Regions from separate parts of the Tardiphaga sp. OK246 genome, predicted to be linked through region 2. Evidence: predicted binding sites of a transcription regulator. Region 2 holds the regulator's gene; each other region holds the start of a gene.
What was found. The regulator PhoB, encoded in region 2, activates phosphate uptake and scavenging genes when phosphate is short. The targets are predictions, from matches to a motif close to TGTCATNNANCTGTCAT.

Region 1 (4,212 bases), on a different contig from region 2:
GCACCAATGCGACCGTTCAGCTGCTGTCCAGCGGCGCGGAGAAGATCGGCGAAGTGGTTCAGTTGATCCACAGCATCGCCTCCCAGACCAATCTGCTCGCGCTGAATGCGACCATCGAAGCGGCGCGCGCCGGCGAGTCCGGCCGCGGCTTTGCGGTCGTCGCCTCGGAAGTGAAGGCGCTGGCAAGCCAGACCGCCAAGGCCACCGAAGAGATCTCCGCCCAGGTCGCAGCTATGCAGGCATCGACCAGCGAAGCCGTACTCTCGATCAGCGCCATTACGGGGACCATCGCGCAGATGAGCGAGATCACCACTAGCATCTCCACGGCCGTCCAGGAGCAGGGCGAGGCCACGCGGGAAATCGCGCGCAACATTCAGTCGGTCGCGGCAGGCTCCAGTGAGATCAGCGAACATATCGGGGGCGTCAGCAGCGCAGCGGAAGCGACCGGGACGGCGGCCTCGCAGGTGTTGTCGAATGCCAGGGAGCTCGACACCCAGTCCGGCATGTTGCGAACGGCTGTGGACGAGTTCCTGACCAAGGTGCGTGCTGCGTAGAGGCTCTTCTTCCCCTCTCCCTTGTGGGAGAGGAAAGTAGATCACGCTCTAACGCAAAAAGCCCTCCCTTGCGGGAGGGCTTTCGTCGTTCAGGCTGATGCCTGCTCGCGTTGATTACTTCGCCTTCAGGAAGTCGGCGACTTCGAGCAGCACGAACTCGTTGTCGTCGGCCTTGTTCGGCTCGCGGCTCGACGAGAACGGCAGGTTGTTGTCGTTGCCGACGATGATGTGGGTGGCATCAACCTGGTCGACGTTCTCGATGGTGAAGAACGGGAAGGTCAGCACGCCGTCATTCAGCGGCTTGCGGGCCAGCTTGTTCGGGTCCTGGATCTTCATCAGGTCGATGAAACCAATCTTGCGAACGGGCTTGCCGACGTTGGCGTCGTTCAGTTCGATCTTGTAGACCTTCTTGAACTTGGCGAGATCCGGGAAGCAGTCTTCACCGCGCTTGCCGTCGGCGCAGGCCTTGTCCTTGGTGCCTTCGCCATTGTCACGCTCGATGATCAGGCCGTTGTCGGCGGTGATCATGTTGAAGTCGCCGATGGCATTGCCGTTCTGTTCGAACACGTACTGCCAGTAGCGACCGGTGAACTTCTCGTTGGCGACGTCGAATTCCAGGATGCGCGAAGCTTCCTTGCCGTCGACCTTTTCCCAGTCCTTCTTCTCGGCATCCCAGATCGGGCCTTCGAGCAGGCCGTATAGGAACTTGCCATCCTTGGAGGAGGCGAAGCCTTCATAGCCCTTGGAGCGGCGCAGGTTGACGGTGGTGTAGGTGGCGCCCGGTGCGCCCGGCGACTGCACCGACCAATGGTCGGGCGAACGCACCGGCTTGCCGTCGGCGACGGTGTCGAACACAGCCAGAACCTTGCCGGTCTTGTCGGCCTTGATGATGTAGGGGCCGAATTCTTCGCCGATCCAGAAATTGTCGCCGACGATCTGGAAGCCTTCGGTGTCGACATCGGCGCCGGTCAGGTAGCGCTTGGCGGTGTCTTCGTGAACGATGCGGAACGGCACCTTCTTGTCGGGATCGTGCAGGAACACGGTGGCCTGACGCTCGACCTTGCCGTTCTTCCAGTCGATCTTGTGATGATTGAGATAGATCATGTAGTCGGCCGAATTGTAGCGCGAGCCGGCGCCATTGTCGGTCAGCACCCAGAACGAACCGTCTGGCATCACCTTGATGCCGGAATGGCCCTGCAGCGGCTGCCCCTTCATCGGCAGCGAGATGCCGGTGGCGCGCTCATAGGACTTGCCCATCACGGTGCCGAGCGCGTCGACGCGCTTGCCGGTTGTGTATTTGCCCGAGGTCTTCAGGTCGTTCGGCGCATCCGCTGGCGCATCGATGGTCGACGTCGCCGGCAGCACGGCATGGCCGGCGAGCTTGGCTGGAAATTCGCCTTCCGACTGCGCAAAGGCTGCGGAAGAAAGCATGACGAGGGAAGCGACGGAGCAGAGGAATGTGCTGCGCATGGTTGTCTCCTTTGTGGTGACCATGCGCGGTGTTCTGGGGGGCGGGCGTTACGCTGCGCTGACAGTTCCGTGACGAATGGGTGACAGCGGGGGAAAGAGCTGCGGCATGGGGTCGCCGCGGCTGCGGGTTAGGCGCGGTTCCTCTTCGTTCAACCCACGCAAAACCATCGTCATGGCCGGGCAAAGCGCGAAGCGCGGCTTCGCTGGATGTCCCGGCCATCCACGTCTTCTTTGTGGCCGAGACGTAGATACCCGGCATTCGCCGGGCATGACGAACATACCTGCCGTGCGGTTCTATCTGAAATGCGCCTACTGCTTCTCGATCCCCGCATCCGTGATCAGCTTCTCCCACACCTTGAGCTGATTCTTCAGGAAGGCGTCGAACTCTTCCGGCGTACCGGAGAAGGCTTCCATGCCGCGGTTGGCGAGGTCTTTCTGGATCTCGGGGCGTTCGACGATCTTGCGGATTTCGGCGTTGAGCTTGACGACGATGTCCTTCGGCATGTTGGCCGGGCCGAGATAGCCCTGCCACGAGGTGATGTCGAAGCCCTTCACGCCGGCCTCGTCCATGGTCGGAAGGTCGGGCAGAAGCTTGGAGCGATACTTGGTGGTCACCGCAAGCGACTTCAACGCCTTGGCGTTGACATGCGGCAGGCCGGTCGGAACGTCGACGAACATCATGCTGACACGGCCGGCGATGACATCGGTGAGCGCCGGTGGTGAGCTCTTGTAAGGCACGTGCAGGAGATCGAGCTTGGCGAGGCGGGCAAAGGTCGCGCCCGAGACGATCGCCGACGAACTGCCCGATGCGTAGGAGTACTTGCCCGGCTCTTTCTTGGCGAGCGCGATCAGCTCTTCCACGGAGTTGGCGGGAATCTCGGGATTGATCACCAGCATGAAGGGCAGGTCGCCGGTGCGCGCGATCGGCGTGAAATCCTTGATCGGATCATAGCTCATGGTCTTGAGCAGAAAAGGATTGGCCGAATGCGTCGTGTTGGTCGTGACGAACAGCGTGTAACCGTCGGCGGGGGCGCGAGCGACGAAACTGGCGGCGATCGAGCCATTGGCGCCGGCCTTGTTGTCGATCACGGTGTTGGCGTTCAGTGCGGTGCCGAGTTCCTTGGCGATCAGGCGCGTCGTGGTGTCGGTGCCGCTGCCTGCGGCGAAAGGGAGCACCAGCGTGATCGCCCGGTTTGGATAATTCGCGGTTTGTGCGATGGCATCCGGGGTCGCCAACAGTAGCGCTCCGATAAACCATGCGCTCGCCACACCGCGAAGAACTGAAAGTCCGTGCATTCCGCTTTTCTCCCTGAATCGGCTTTGGTAGCCCACATTTGTTGCGGGCAAACTAGCGGAGGTCGGTGACGCACGGAAGCGGAAAGGTATGCAGTTCAGGTGAGCGCGCTGTCGATGGTGTAGGCCATGCAGCGACTTCTGCTGCACCGGGTCGACCTTATCGCGTTCGTGAGCGACGGCACCTGCAGACGGCCGCTGATCCGCAGCATCTCCGCGTCGAGGTCGGTGCGAATGCCGGTGCAAGCTCCGGAGCAAGCACGATCGTTTCGCCGCGGTCCTTCTCGTCCCCGCTATTGCTTCCCGACCAGCGGACAGGTTCAGCGCCGCGCAGGCGCGAAGCTCTTTGACAAATGCAAAGCAGCTCCTATATAAATTAGAATAATTCTAAATTAAGTAAGGCTCTGATATGAAGGCGTTTTCGGAGCTCACCGAACGCGAGGTGCTGGCGGTTGCGATCTCCAGCGAGGAAGAGGACAGCCGGATCTATCTCAGCTTCGCCGAGGATCTGGCAGAGCGCTATCCCGATTCCGCGAAAGTCTTCAGCGAGATGGCCGAAGAGGAAAAGGGCCATCGACATCTGCTGTTGCAGATGTATGAGAAGCGCTTCGGACCGAACCTTCCGCCGATCCGGCGCGAAGACGTCAAGGGCTTCATCCGCCGCCGACCAATCTGGCTCACGCGTAACCTGTCGCTCGACACTATCCGCAAGGAAGCCGAGAGGATGGAGTTTGAGGCCGAGCGTTTTTACGCCAGGGCTGCCGAGCAGGCGACGGATGTCGGCGTTCGCAAGTTGCTGGGCGATCTGGCCGAGCTGGAAAAAGGACACGAGCATCTCGCGGCCAAATTATCGGATGCCATCCTGACGTCCGACGTTCGTACGATGGAGGACAAC
Region 2 (4,212 bases):
CTGGCGACCGCGCGTGTCGCCGGTGAAACGGCGCCGCTGCTGTTCACCGCGCTGAGCAACCAGTTCTTCAGCCTCGATCTCACCAAGACGATGGCCAACCTGCCGGTGACCATCAACAACTTCGTGCAGAGCCCATACGAGTACTGGAAGCAGCTCGCCTGGAGCGGTGCCCTGATCATCACCTTGACCGTACTTGCCCTTAACATTGGCGCGCGCATTCTCGGCGCCGAGAGGACAGCAAAATGAGTGAGCTTTCTGTGTCGTCTGGCGTTCCTTCCGTTTCGATGCCGCCGCCGTCGGCCCTGCAGGGCGAGACCCGTCCCAAGGTCACCGTGCGCGACCTGAACTTCTACTATGGCGAACACCACGCCCTGAAGAAGATCAACCTGACGCTGATGGCGAACCGCGTGACTGCGTTCATCGGCCCGTCGGGCTGCGGCAAGTCCACGCTGCTGCGCATCTTCAACCGCATGTATGACCTGTATCCCGGCCAGCGCGCCGAGGGTCAGCTCATGCTCGACAACCAGAACATTCTGGATCCGAAGCTGGATCTCAACCTGCTGCGCGCCCGCGTCGGCATGGTGTTCCAGAAGCCGACTCCGTTCCCGATGACGATTTACGAAAACATCGCCTTCGGTATCCGCCTCTACGAAAAGATCTCCAAGTCGGAGATGGACATCCGCGTCGAGAGGGCGCTGCGCGGCGGTGCACTCTGGAACGAAGTCAAGGACAAGCTCAATGCGTCGGGCCTCAGCCTGTCGGGCGGTCAGCAGCAGCGCCTTTGCATCGCGCGCACCATCGCGGTGCGGCCGGAAGTGATCCTGTTCGACGAGCCGTGCTCGGCGCTGGATCCGATCTCGACCGCGAAGATCGAGGAACTGATCGACGAGTTGAAGGATCAGTACACGATCGCGATCGTGACCCATAACATGCAGCAAGCCGCCCGCGTCTCCGACAGCACGGCTTTCATGTATCTCGGCGAGTTGATCGAGTTCGATCAGACCAACAAGATCTTCACGTCGCCGACCGACCGCCGTACCCAGGATTACATCACCGGCCGCTTCGGCTGACGCGACATATTCGCGGGAGGAATTTGAGATGGCTTTTGAACACACCACCAAGGCTTTCGACGACGATCTGCAGGAGCTGACCCGTCTCGTCGCCGAGATGGGTGGCCTCGCGGAGCGGCAGATCGTCGAATCCGTCGACGCGCTGATCCGCCGGGACGTCGCACTTGGCGCCCGCGTCGTCGCCACCGACTCCGAGATCGACCAGTTGCAGCGCACGATCGAAGAGCGCGCCGTGCTGACCATCGCCAAGCGCCAGCCGATGGCTGTCGATTTGCGCGAGATTGTCGGCGCGTTGCGCGTCGCCACCGATCTGGAACGCATCGGCGATCTCTCCAAGAATATCGGCAAGCGCGTCAATGCACTCGACAGCGACTTCCATCCGCTGAAGCTGATCCGCGGCCTCGAGCATATGACCGACCTCGTGACCACCCAGGTCAAGGCCGTGCTCGACGCCTATGCCGCACACGATCTGCCTGCCGCGATGACGGTGTGGAAGGGCGACGAGGAAATCGACGCGATCTGCACCTCGCTGTTCCGCGAACTCCTGACTTATATGATGGAAGACCCGCGCAACATTTCGTTCTGTATCCACCTGATGTTCTGCGCCAAGAACATCGAGCGGATCGGTGACCATGCCACCAATATTGCGGAAACCGTGTTCTACATGATCGAGGGCCAGCAGATCCTCGACAAGCGCCCGAAGGGCGACATGACCACATTCGCGAATACGCCGACGGTCTGAAGCATGATCAGGAAAAGTGGAAGCCAGTCTTCCGCAAGGATCATGATTTAAAGACTTGTCGGACGTCACTGAGGGTATTGATCAAGATGGCTGTGAATGCACGCATTCTGGTTGTGGAAGATGAAGAGGCGCTAACGACGCTGCTTCGCTACAACCTCGACGCCGAAGGCTATGATGTTGAAACCGTCGCTCGCGGCGACGATGCCGACACCCGCTTGAAGGAGCGGGTGCCGGATCTCGTGGTGCTCGACTGGATGCTGCCGGGCCTGTCCGGCATCGAGCTGTGCCGCCGCTTGCGCGCACGGCCCGAAACCAAGGCATTGCCGATCATCATGCTGACGGCGCGGGGCGAAGAGAGCGAGCGCGTTCGCGGTCTCGCCACCGGTGCCGACGACTACATCGTCAAGCCGTTCTCCGTGCCGGAGCTCCTGGCGCGCGTGAAGGGCCTGCTCCGTCGTGCAGCTCCCGAGCGTCTCGCCACCGTCTTGGCGTTTGGCGACATCGAACTCGACCGCGACAAGCGCCGCGTCGTGCGCTCAAGCCGTCCGATCGATCTCGGTCCGACCGAATATCGCCTGCTGGAGTTCTTCCTGGAACATCCGGGCCGCGTGTTCAGCCGCGAGCAGTTGCTCGACAGCGTCTGGGGCCGCGACATCTATATCGACGAGCGCACCGTCGACGTGCATATCGGCCGCCTGCGCAAGCTGCTCAATCCCGCTGGCGAGCCCGATCCGATCCGCACCGTGCGCGGTGCCGGCTATGCGCTGGATGACCGCTTCGACAAGGCGGCGGAGTAGGTATCTTCCTTCTCCCCGCAAGCGGGGCGAGGTTAGAAGCCCGCAAACAAAAAATGCCCGGCTCATCACCGGGCATTTTCATTTGGTTTAGATGCTTTCCAGCTCAGCGCGTCGGCTTCGGGACTGCGCGGCGGCGGTCGCTGGCCGGCTGATAGGCGATGCGCGAGTGATGTGCGCAATAGGGGGCGCCGGCCAGGGCCTTGCCGCCGCAGAAATAGAAGTCCGCGCTCGACGGATCGCCGATCGGCCAATGGCAGGTGGCTTCGTTGAGTTCGACCAGCGACAGGCGCTGGCTGATCGGAACGATGTTGTCATAGGCGATCGGGTCGGGCTCGGCCTCGATCTCGTAATTATGGGCCAGGGCGGTATTGCCGCGTGCCATCGGGCGGGCGACACGTACCATCTGCTGTGCCGGGCGCGCCTTGCGCTGCCGCGGAGCTGCCGAGGAGGGGCTCTTGGCACGGCCGGACAGGCCAAGGCGGTGCACCTTGCCGATCACGGCGTTGCGGGTCACGTTACCGAGTTCCGCAGCGATCTGGCTGGCGGAAAGGCCGCCTTCCCAGAGTTTCTTCAACTGTTCGACGCGATCGTCGGTCCATGTCATTACCGTCATCGCCGTTTTCCCTTCGTGAGCGCCGGCCTGACCGGGCAGCGCTGCGAGTTGAGACTTCAAAAATCCCTGCGGTCAGAATCCTTTAGCGCTCACCGGGCGCGAATTTCGCGTCCGGCTGTTACGCCGCACTGGATGTGTCAAAAGGATCTACCGCCGCACGAGATGTCGTATCCGACGAGGCAAAAGCTACAATATGCCGTGACTCGCGCGCAAGAGTCGGGCATGCCGCGTCCACATGCTTCTGCAAATAAAGCTGCAAAATCGGCTTTTTCTGCGACTCCGTGTGACTCGAAAGCCGCAGTGCGCGGTTGACAGTCTTCACAGCACACATAGAATAATGCCCACGTGCCGCCCGAGAAGGGCGGCACGTTTCGTTTCTAGGGTCCGTTGTTCGATTTCGCACAGTTGTCATCGACGCGGCCGCAGTCTTTTCGATCGGATCGGTTATGACCAGCAACGCAACGTCTTCGCCCCTCTCTCAGGCTCACTTGCTGCCTGTTTTCGCGCGTGCGGATGTCGCTTTCGAGCGCGGTGAAGGCGCGTGGCTGATTGGAACCGATGGTGAGCGCTATCTCGATTTCACCAGCGGCGTTGCCGTGAACGCACTTGGCCATGCGCATCCACATATGGTCGCCGCATTGCAGGAGCAGGCCACCAAGCTCTGGCACATGTCGAACCTGTTCAAGAGCCCGGACGGCGAGCGCCTCGCGGCCCGGCTGTGCGAACAAAGCTTTGCCGATTTCGTGTTCTTCGCCAATTCGGGTGCGGAAGCGATGGAATGCGCGATCAAGGTGACCCGCCACTATCATTTCTCCAAGGGCCATCCCGAGCGCACGCGCATTATCACCTTTGAAGGCGCGTTCCATGGCCGCACCCTCGGCACGCTCGCGGCGACCGGCGCTGCCAAATATCTCGAAGGCTACGGCACGCCGCTCGACGGCTTCGATCAGTTGCCGCTCGGCGATATCGAAGCGGTGAAGAAGGCGATCG
Region 3 (4,212 bases), 220 kb from region 2:
CTTCATCCCACAGCACCGAGGTGCACTTGGCGAGAATGGTGATGCCGCGCTCTTTTTCGATGTCGTTCGAATCCATCGCGCGTTCCTGGACGCGCTGATTGTCGCGATACGTGCCCGACTGCTGCAGCAGCTTGTCCACGAGAGTGGTTTTGCCGTGGTCAACGTGGGCGATGATAGCAATGTTGCGAAGGTTCATAGGTCTTCTTCTGGTTACGGTCTGGGTGCCCTTGAGCGGGTTCAACAAGACATGCTCGACAACAAAAGGCTTATGCCTTGCGCTCGAGCGCGTTCGATAACTGCCTCGTCTGAAAACGCGCTGGGGCAATCCCTCCAAAAGCAAACCCGGCCAGAAGGGGCCGGGTACTCGGACGCGTTGCGGCGCAATATAGGGGGAAATCGCCGAAAAACAATGCGAATCTGCCAAATGGTTAGCCCAATTTCGGGTCCAGAACCGTGGCCCAAAGGGCCATATCGGCCCGATCCCGCAGGGTAACGGTCATTTGGCCGCTTTGGCTGTCGATTTTGACGTGACCGAAGAACTGCATGCCGGCCGACGGGGGCAAATTCTGCTTATCGGGCCCCGGCGCCTTCACGAAACGGACCTCAGGACCGAAGGTATTGTCGAGCGCCGCCGGCCCGAAAGTTCCGGCGTGAAACGGGCCCGAAACGAACTCCCAGAACGGCTCGAAATCCTGAAACTGCGCCTTTTCCGGATTGTAGTAATGCGCCGCCGTGTAATGCACGTCGGCGGTCAGCCAGACCGTGTTGCGGATACCGGCCGATTTGATGAAGCGCAGGATATCGGCGATTTCCAGCTCGCGGCCCCGCACTGGTCCGTCGCCCTGTGCGATGGCCTCAGACCCGGTTTTGTCGGCGGCGTTGTCATAGACGACGAGGCCGATCGGCATATCCGAGGCGATGACCTTCCAGGTCGCCTTCGAGGCCATCAATGCGCGCTTCAGCCAGGCCATCTGCTCCGGACCGATGAAATACGCATGGGGACCATAGGTGTCCTGCAGGTTCGGGCCGTTGGGCCCGCGATAGCTGCGCTCGTCCAGCATGAAGACGTCGAGATGCGGGCCGTAATTGAGCGTGCGATAGACGCGGCCCGGTTCGGCCGGATTGACCGAGATCGGATACATCTCGTGATAGGCACGGGCGCCGCGCGCAGCCAGCAGCGTGATGTCGCGCTCCTTGTAGGATGCCGGTAACTGTTTCGAGAGCGACCAGTTGTTGGTGACCTCGTGATCGTCCCACTGGCCGAAGATCGGCACCTGCGCATTGAATGCGCGGACATTGTCGTCGAGTAGATTGTATTTGTGCGCGGCGCGGAATTCATCGAGCGTCTCGGCGACCTTCGCCTTTTCCGGCACCGTGATGGTGTTTTTCCAGATCGTGCCGTCCGGCAGTTTCGTTTCAGGCAGGATCGGGCCGTCGGCGTAGATGGTATCGCCGGAATGGATCAGGAAATCCGGATTGTGCTTGCGCATGGTGGCGAAGGTGACCATTCCGCCGTCATCGGCGTTGATGCCCCAGCCCTGCCCTGCGACATCGCCGCCCCAGACAAAGGACACATCGCGGCGATCCGCTGGCGCGGTGCGGAAGCGGCCGATCACCGGCTCGCCGACGATTGCGGTATGCGACAAATCACGGAATTTGACGCGGTAGAAGATGTCCTGCCCGGCTGGCAGATTATCGAGCAGCAACTTCGCCGTGAAATCGCTCTCGGGCAGCGCCGTGATAACCGGCAACATGCGCGCATTGCTGAAGGATTCGGTAGTGGCGACCTCCACCATCATCTGCGCCGGCCGATCCGCGCGCGACCAGATCATGCCGCTGCTCGTCCCGACATCGCCGGACTGCACGCCATGCGACACGAGCGGACGATCCGCCGCACGGCTGAGGTAAGGCATCGCCAGGAAGCTTGCGCCTGCTGCGGCTGAGTGCGCGAGGAAGCGACGACGGGAAATATGTAGCGCCATGGCGAACTCCTGATCCTGGCTCTGGCACCAGTGGCTCTAGGCAGATCGCTTGACGCTGCGATGACAGGTGATGCGCAATATCAACACCTGTCAGCGCACGTTGCGAGTGACTAGCAACTTGATTGACACATTTGGAAATTTCACCTTAACGTGAACGTGACGGTTCCCTTCGGGGATCAAAAGGGAATGCGGTGAGGGGGATCCCCCGATTCCGCGGCTGCCCCCGCAACTGTAAGCGGCGAGCCTGCGCCAAGAGCCACTGGGTGTTCACCTGGGAAGGCGGCGACAGGCAGTGACCCGCGAGCCAGGAGACCTGCCGCCAGTCGTGGTCACACGCGAGCACATTGGGCGGGGTGTCCTGGTGGAAGTCACACTGCCTCTTTGAAAAGCGGCGGCGAGACTTGGTTTGCGGTGACGTGCCACGTAACCGCGAGTCCTGTAGATGACCTCCGTTTCTCCCGTCGCATTGAAGCAATGCAAAGCTCTTCTTTCCTCTGTCGCACTGTCCTGCTTCCTTGTGCCCGCCGAGGGCTCGCTGCGACCTGCGCAATCGCACCACGTACTCGACCCCGTGGTGGTGCAGCCGACGGTGACGCCAACGCGCGCGCGCCGCGCCACATCAGGCAAGGCCACGCGCGCCGCGCGCTTGCGGCAGCAGCGCAATGTCGCCGCCAATACCGGCGCGCCGGTTGCCACGCCGACAGGCCCCGTCTTCGCAGCGCCGACGCTCAACCTCACCGGCACAACGTCGACCGGCAGCCGCCTCGGCCTGACGCGCCTGCAGACGCCGGCCAGCGTCGAGGTGATCTCGGCGGAAACCATGGCCGAGCGCGGCCAGCAGAACGTGGTCGATGCCGTCACGCAGAATGCCACCGGCTTTACGGCCATCGGTGAACCCGGCAATGGCGGCATCGCTTTCAGCACCCGCGGCTTCGCCGGCAGCGGCTCTGTCACGTCGCTCTATGACGGCACACGCCTCTATGTCGGCTCCGGCACGGTGAACTTCCCCTTCGACACCTGGACCGCCGAGAAGATCGAAGTGCTGCGCGGCCCCGCCTCCGTCATGTATGGCGAAGGCGCCATCGGCGGCGCTATCAACGTGATTTCGAAACTGCCGCTCTGGGTGCCACGCAACCAGGCCGAAATCTCTCTGGACAGCAACATGACGCGCCGCATCGCTCTCGATAGCGGCGGCCCGGTCAGCAAGGACGTCGCCTATCGTATCGCCGTCACCGGCAACGCGTCCGATGGTTGGGTCGATCGCGACAACACCTCGAACATCGCGCTGCACGCCGCCGTGCAGATCAAGCAGACCGAGGACATCACCTGGACGCTCTCCACCGACTATGGCGACCGCCATCCATCAAAATATTTCGGCACGCCGCTGATTAACGGCCAGCTCAATGAGGCGATCCGCTTCAAGAACTACAATGTCAGCGACAGCAACATCCGCTATCAGGACAGTTGGAGCCAGGTGAAGACCGAGTGGCAGGTGGCCGACGGCATCACCCTGCGCAACACGCTCTATTACATGTATGCGAAGCGCCACTGGAAGGAGGTCGAGATCTACGGCTTCAATTCCGGCACCGGCCTGATCGATCGCGGCGATTATCTCGAGATCTTCCACCAGCAGCAGCAGATCGGCGACCGCATGGACGCCACCTTCGAGGGCCATCTGTTCGGCATGGTCAACACCTTCGTGGCGGGCTTCGACGTTAACCGCATCGACTTCAAGCATACCAACAATTCGCCGTTTAGCGGGTCCTCATCGGTCAATCCGTATAATTTCGATCCCGGCCTGTTCAGCAGCCCGGACCCGACGATTCCCGGCTTCAAGAGCGTCGCCAATCAGTACGCATTCTTCGCCGAGAACCGACTGGCCGTCACCGAACAATTGTCGCTGATCGCCGGCGTCCGCCAGGACCAACCGACCGTCGAACGAACCGACTATCGCACCCCCGCCAACAGCTACACCCGGGACTATTCGGCGACCTCGTGGCGCGCCGGCGTCGTCTATACGCCGATTCAGAACCTTGCTTTCTATGGCCAGTATTCGACGGCGGTCGATACCATCGGCGGCTTGATCTCGGCGAGTAACGCCAATGCGAAGTTTGACCTCGCGACCGGCAAACAGGCCGAGATCGGCGTCAAGCAGTCGTTCTGGGGCGGCCGCGGCGAGTGGACGCTCGCTGCCTATGAGATCGTGAAGAACAATCTGCTGGCCGTCGTT
Region 4 (4,212 bases), on a different contig from region 2:
AATTTAGCCGAGTTGCACCGGCGGCGCGACCGTTAATTTTACATCGCGCGGGCGAGATCGCGGCTGGTCAGATGAAAATTCGCATCTGCCGCCACCGGCGCACGCACCAGCTTGGCGCCGGCCGCCGCCTGGAACACGTCTCTGTGGTCGCGGAAATAGGCTGCGCAGTCCTCCGGCGACGGGCAGCGCCGGAGCAGCGTCCGGAACGCGTGACGGTGCACCATGCACAGCCCGCGATGGCCGGACGGCCGGAATGCCAGCGCATCGACATCCGCCCGCCAGACAGGCGCTTCATCGTCGGTTGCGGCGTGGTTGTCGGTCATGATCGCCGATGTCTACCGTGTTTGCCTGCCCTGCCAAAGCGCCGCTGGTTTTGCGTCCGCTCCCGCTCTCCGCTATGACGGGCGCCCACACTGCCGGAGATCCCCGCGATGGCCCTGATGCCGGTTACCGATGCCATGGCCGCGATTCTCGCGGGCGCCGATGCGCTGCCTGAGGAGATGGTGCCGCTGGAAGACGCTTTCCACCGCGTGCTCGCCCGCGACATCGCTTCGCTGCGCACCCAGCCACCGGAGCCCATGTCAGCGATGGACGGCTATGCTGTGCGCGCCGCCGATGCGACACTGGGCGCCAAGCTCCGCGTCATCGGCGAGATCGCCGCAGGCAAGCCGTTCGACCGCCCGCTGCAGACCGGTGAAGCCCTGCGAATTTTCACCGGCGGCGTGCTGCCCGCCGGCGCCGACGCCGTCGTGATCCAGGAAGATACTACGCGCGATAGCGATATCGTCGGGATCAACGAAGCTGCAATTTCCGGCAAGCATATCCGCCCGGCCGGCGTCGATTTCAACGAAGGCGATGTGCTGCTGCGCGCCGGCACCCGCCTTACAGATCGCGACCTGGCGCTTGCTGCCGGGATGAACCATCCGTCACTGCCCGTGCGGCGACGGCCGGTCGTTGCCGTGCTCGCCACCGGCGACGAACTGGTAATGCCCGGTGCGGTCCCCGGCCCCGGCCAGATCGTGCTCTCCAATGGCTTCGCGCTACGTGCACTGGCCCGTGCCGAAGGCGCCGAGGTGATCGATCTCGGTATCGCTGTCGACACGCTGGAGGCGACCACATCGGCCATTCAGCGCGCGATCGATCTGAAGGCGGACGTGCTGATCACCACCGGCGGCGCGTCGGTCGGCGACCACGACCTCGTGCAGCAATCCCTGATCAATGCCGGCGTCGAGATGGCGTTCTGGCGCATCGCGATGCGGCCCGGCAAGCCGATGATGCACGGACGCCGCCAGAGCATGCGGGTCATCGGCCTGCCCGGCAATCCCGTCTCGTCCTATGTCTGCGGCTTCCTGTTCATGGTGCCGCTGCTGCGCGCGCTGTCCGGCCGAAACGAGGTCGCTCACGCGCTCGAACCCGCGGTGCTCGGCCGCGACCTCGCCGCCAACGACCAGCGCGAGGACTATCTGCGCACGCGCCTGGAAACCCGCGCCGACGGCACCGTGGTGGCGACGCCGGTCATCAAGCAGGACTCGTCGCTGCTAGGAAATCTGGCTGTTGCCGAAGGACTTCTGATCCGCACGCCATTCGCTCCCGCCGCCGCCGCTGGCGATTCCTGCGCGATCATGCGACTGCCTGTTTAAAGGCCGAGATGCGCGATGGGATGCCGGGCCACCGGAACTTCCGCCGCGCGGCATGTTCTCTGAGCTTTTTTCTGACTGAGATACCTTAACGCGGCTTCAGTCACTGAATTGTCACGTAACGCAGCGAGACATCGCTGCGAAACAAGATCGGTGCACAAATGGACTATTTCAAACGCTTCAATTTCCTGTTTGCGATGCCAACATTCGACGCCGACGATCTCGAGGGCATTCGGCTCAATCAGATCGTCGATGAGATCGAGCGTTCCGGCTTCGAAGTCGTCAAGGCACGCAAGCTCGAAGACGCCACGATCGCAGTCCAGACCGACGCGGCCATCGGCTGCATGGTGGTCGACTGGGGCAAGAAGGGCCTCGAAGGCAAGACCGCGGCGCTGATCAACCTGATGCGCAAACGGGGCCTCGACTTCCCCATCATCCTGCTGATCCGTCGCAAGCGGTTTGAAGACGTCCCGGTCGAAGTGCTCGATTTCATCGACGGCTATGTCTTCCTGTCCGAGGAAACCCCACCCTTCATCGCCAAGAATCTCATCAGCCGGTTGAAGCAATATGCCGAGACGCTGAAGACGCCGTTCTTCGGCGCTTTGGTCGACTATGCCGAGGAAGGCAACCAGCTCTGGACCTGCCCGGGCCACAATGGCGGCGTGTTCTACAGCCGCAGCCCGATCGGGCGGGTGTTCATGGAACATCTCGGCGAAGCCGTGTTTCGCGACGACCTCGACAATTCGGTGCTCGATCTCGGCGACCTGCTAACTCATGAGGGCCCTGCTTTGCAGGCGCAGAAGGAAGCCGCGCAGATTTTTGGCGCGGAGAAGACCTACTTCGTGCTCAACGGCACCTCGACCTCCAACAAGGTCGCGCTATCGGCTCTGGTTACCGATGGCGACCTCGTGCTGTTCGATCGCAACAACCACAAGGCGGCTTTGCACGGCGCATTGATGATTTCAGGCGGTGTGCCGATCTATGTGCCAACGACGCGCAATCCCTGGGGCCTGATCGGCCCGATGAACTGGGACGCGCTCGACGAGGACGCGCTGCGCGAGCGCATCCGTATCAATCCGCTCGTCACGGATCCCGAGGCCTGGAAACGTCCGCGCCCGTTCCGCGTCGCCGTGGTCGAACAGTGCACCTATGACGGCACCATCTACAGCGCCGAGATGATCATCGCGCGCATCGGCCATCTCTGCGATTACATCCTGTTCGACGAAGCCTGGGCGGGTTTCATGAAATTCCACCCGCTCTATGCCGGTCGCTTCGCCATGGGGCTCAAAGAGCTCGGCCCGGATTCGCCGGGCATCATCGCGACGCAGTCGACCCACAAGCAGCTCGCGAGCTTCTCGCAGGCGTCGCAGATCCACATGAAGGATCGTCATATCCGCGGCCAGAAACGCCGCGTCGAGCATCGGCGCTTCAACGAAAGCTTCATGCAGCACGCCTCGACCTCGCCGTTCTATCCGCTGTTCGCATCATTGGATGTCGGCGCGCAGATGATGAAGGGCCGCTCCGGCGAAGTGTTGTGGGACGATACGATCCGCCTCGGCATCGAACTGCGCAAGAAGATGCGCGCCGTCCGCCGCGAATTCGAGGAGAAGGAAACCCGCACTGAGCGCCGCTGGTTCTTCGAACCCTTCGTGCCCGAGCGCGTCGCGATTCCCGACGCAGCCAGCGAAGGCGCTGTTCACAATGTGCCTTGGGAAAGCATCGGCACTGACCAGCTGGCCACCAATCCGGCTTATTGGCAGCTCGCGCCTGACGCCGCTTGGCATGGCTTCCCCGGCATGGAAGCCGGTTTCACCATGACCGATCCCAACAAGCTGACGGTACTGACACCCGGCTTCGACCGCACCACCGGCGGCTATGCGGAACACGGCATCCCCGCGCCCGTGGTCGCGCAGTTCCTGCGCGAAAATCGCATCGTGCCGGAGAAGAACGATCTCAACTCGCTGCTCTTCCTGCTGACGCCCGGCGTGGAAGCCAGCAAGGCCGGCACGCTGATATCGGGCCTTGTCGCCTTCAAGAAGTTTCATGACGACAACGCGCTGCTGGAAGACGTTATCCCGGAATTCTCCAGGCGCAGGCCGGCGCGTTATGCGGGCATACGCCTGCGGGATCTGTGCGGCGACATGCACCGGTTCTTCCGCGAGGCCAATGTGAGCGAACTTCAGACCAGGCAATTCTCCGCCGACCATCTGCCGGAGATTGCCATGTCACCCCATGATGCCGCGCGCTGTCTGGTGCGCAACGACGTCGATTACCTCCCGATCGATGAGATATTCGGGCGCGTCGCGACGACGCCGTTCGTGGTCTACCCGCCCGGCATCGCCACGATCGTTCCCGGAGAACGGCTCACCGAACGGTCAAAGCCGATGATCGACTATCTCCGGATGTTCGAGACCTGCTTCAACACGTTCCCGGGCTTCGACGTCGAAATCCAGGGCATCTACCGCAAGGTCGACGCCAATGGCCGGATCCGACTTTACACTTACGTGGTCTCCGAATAGGGAGCACGTAAGGAGCCTGATTTGCCAACGGAACTCGAACAGCCGGTCGTCATCCG

Region 1: CHC01_RS01035 (esterase-like activity of phytase family protein) is a predicted target of PhoB. The motif match lies at 2,094-2,110, and genes of this name have one in related genera.
Region 3: CHC01_RS22500 (alkaline phosphatase D family protein) is a predicted target of PhoB. The motif match lies at 2,032-2,048, and genes of this name have one in related genera.
Region 4: CHC01_RS12355 (Orn/Lys/Arg family decarboxylase) is a predicted target of PhoB. The motif match lies at 1,739-1,755, and genes of this name have one in related genera.

The regions. Positions count from the first base shown of each region.
Region 1 covers NZ_FZOX01000001.1:215,571-219,782, reverse strand. Annotated here, with positions in the region: gene CHC01_RS01040 (methyl-accepting chemotaxis protein) at 1-554, shown strand, start outside; gene CHC01_RS01035 (esterase-like activity of phytase family protein) at 669-2,024, opposite strand; gene CHC01_RS01030 (Bug family tripartite tricarboxylate transporter substrate binding protein) at 2,334-3,320, opposite strand; gene mbfA (iron exporter MbfA) at 3,727-4,212, shown strand, end outside.
Region 2 covers NZ_FZOX01000005.1:435,595-439,806, forward strand. Annotated here, with positions in the region: gene pstA (phosphate ABC transporter permease PstA) at 1-246, shown strand, start outside; gene pstB (phosphate ABC transporter ATP-binding protein PstB) at 243-1,070, shown strand; gene phoU (phosphate signaling complex protein PhoU) at 1,099-1,812, shown strand; gene phoB (phosphate regulon transcriptional regulator PhoB) at 1,905-2,609, shown strand; gene CHC01_RS23460 (GcrA family cell cycle regulator) at 2,713-3,222, opposite strand; gene CHC01_RS23465 (aspartate aminotransferase family protein) at 3,669-4,212, shown strand, end outside.
Region 3 covers NZ_FZOX01000005.1:217,833-222,044, reverse strand. Annotated here, with positions in the region: gene typA (translational GTPase TypA) at 1-196, opposite strand, end outside; gene CHC01_RS22500 (alkaline phosphatase D family protein) at 429-1,982, opposite strand; cobalamin riboswitch at 2,126-2,317, shown strand; gene CHC01_RS22495 (TonB-dependent receptor) at 2,425-4,212, shown strand, end outside.
Region 4 covers NZ_FZOX01000002.1:1,044,744-1,048,955, forward strand. Annotated here, with positions in the region: gene CHC01_RS12345 (hypothetical protein) at 39-323, opposite strand; gene CHC01_RS12350 (molybdopterin molybdotransferase MoeA) at 432-1,640, shown strand; gene CHC01_RS12355 (Orn/Lys/Arg family decarboxylase) at 1,799-4,156, shown strand; gene CHC01_RS12360 (GNAT family N-acetyltransferase) at 4,178-4,212, shown strand, end outside.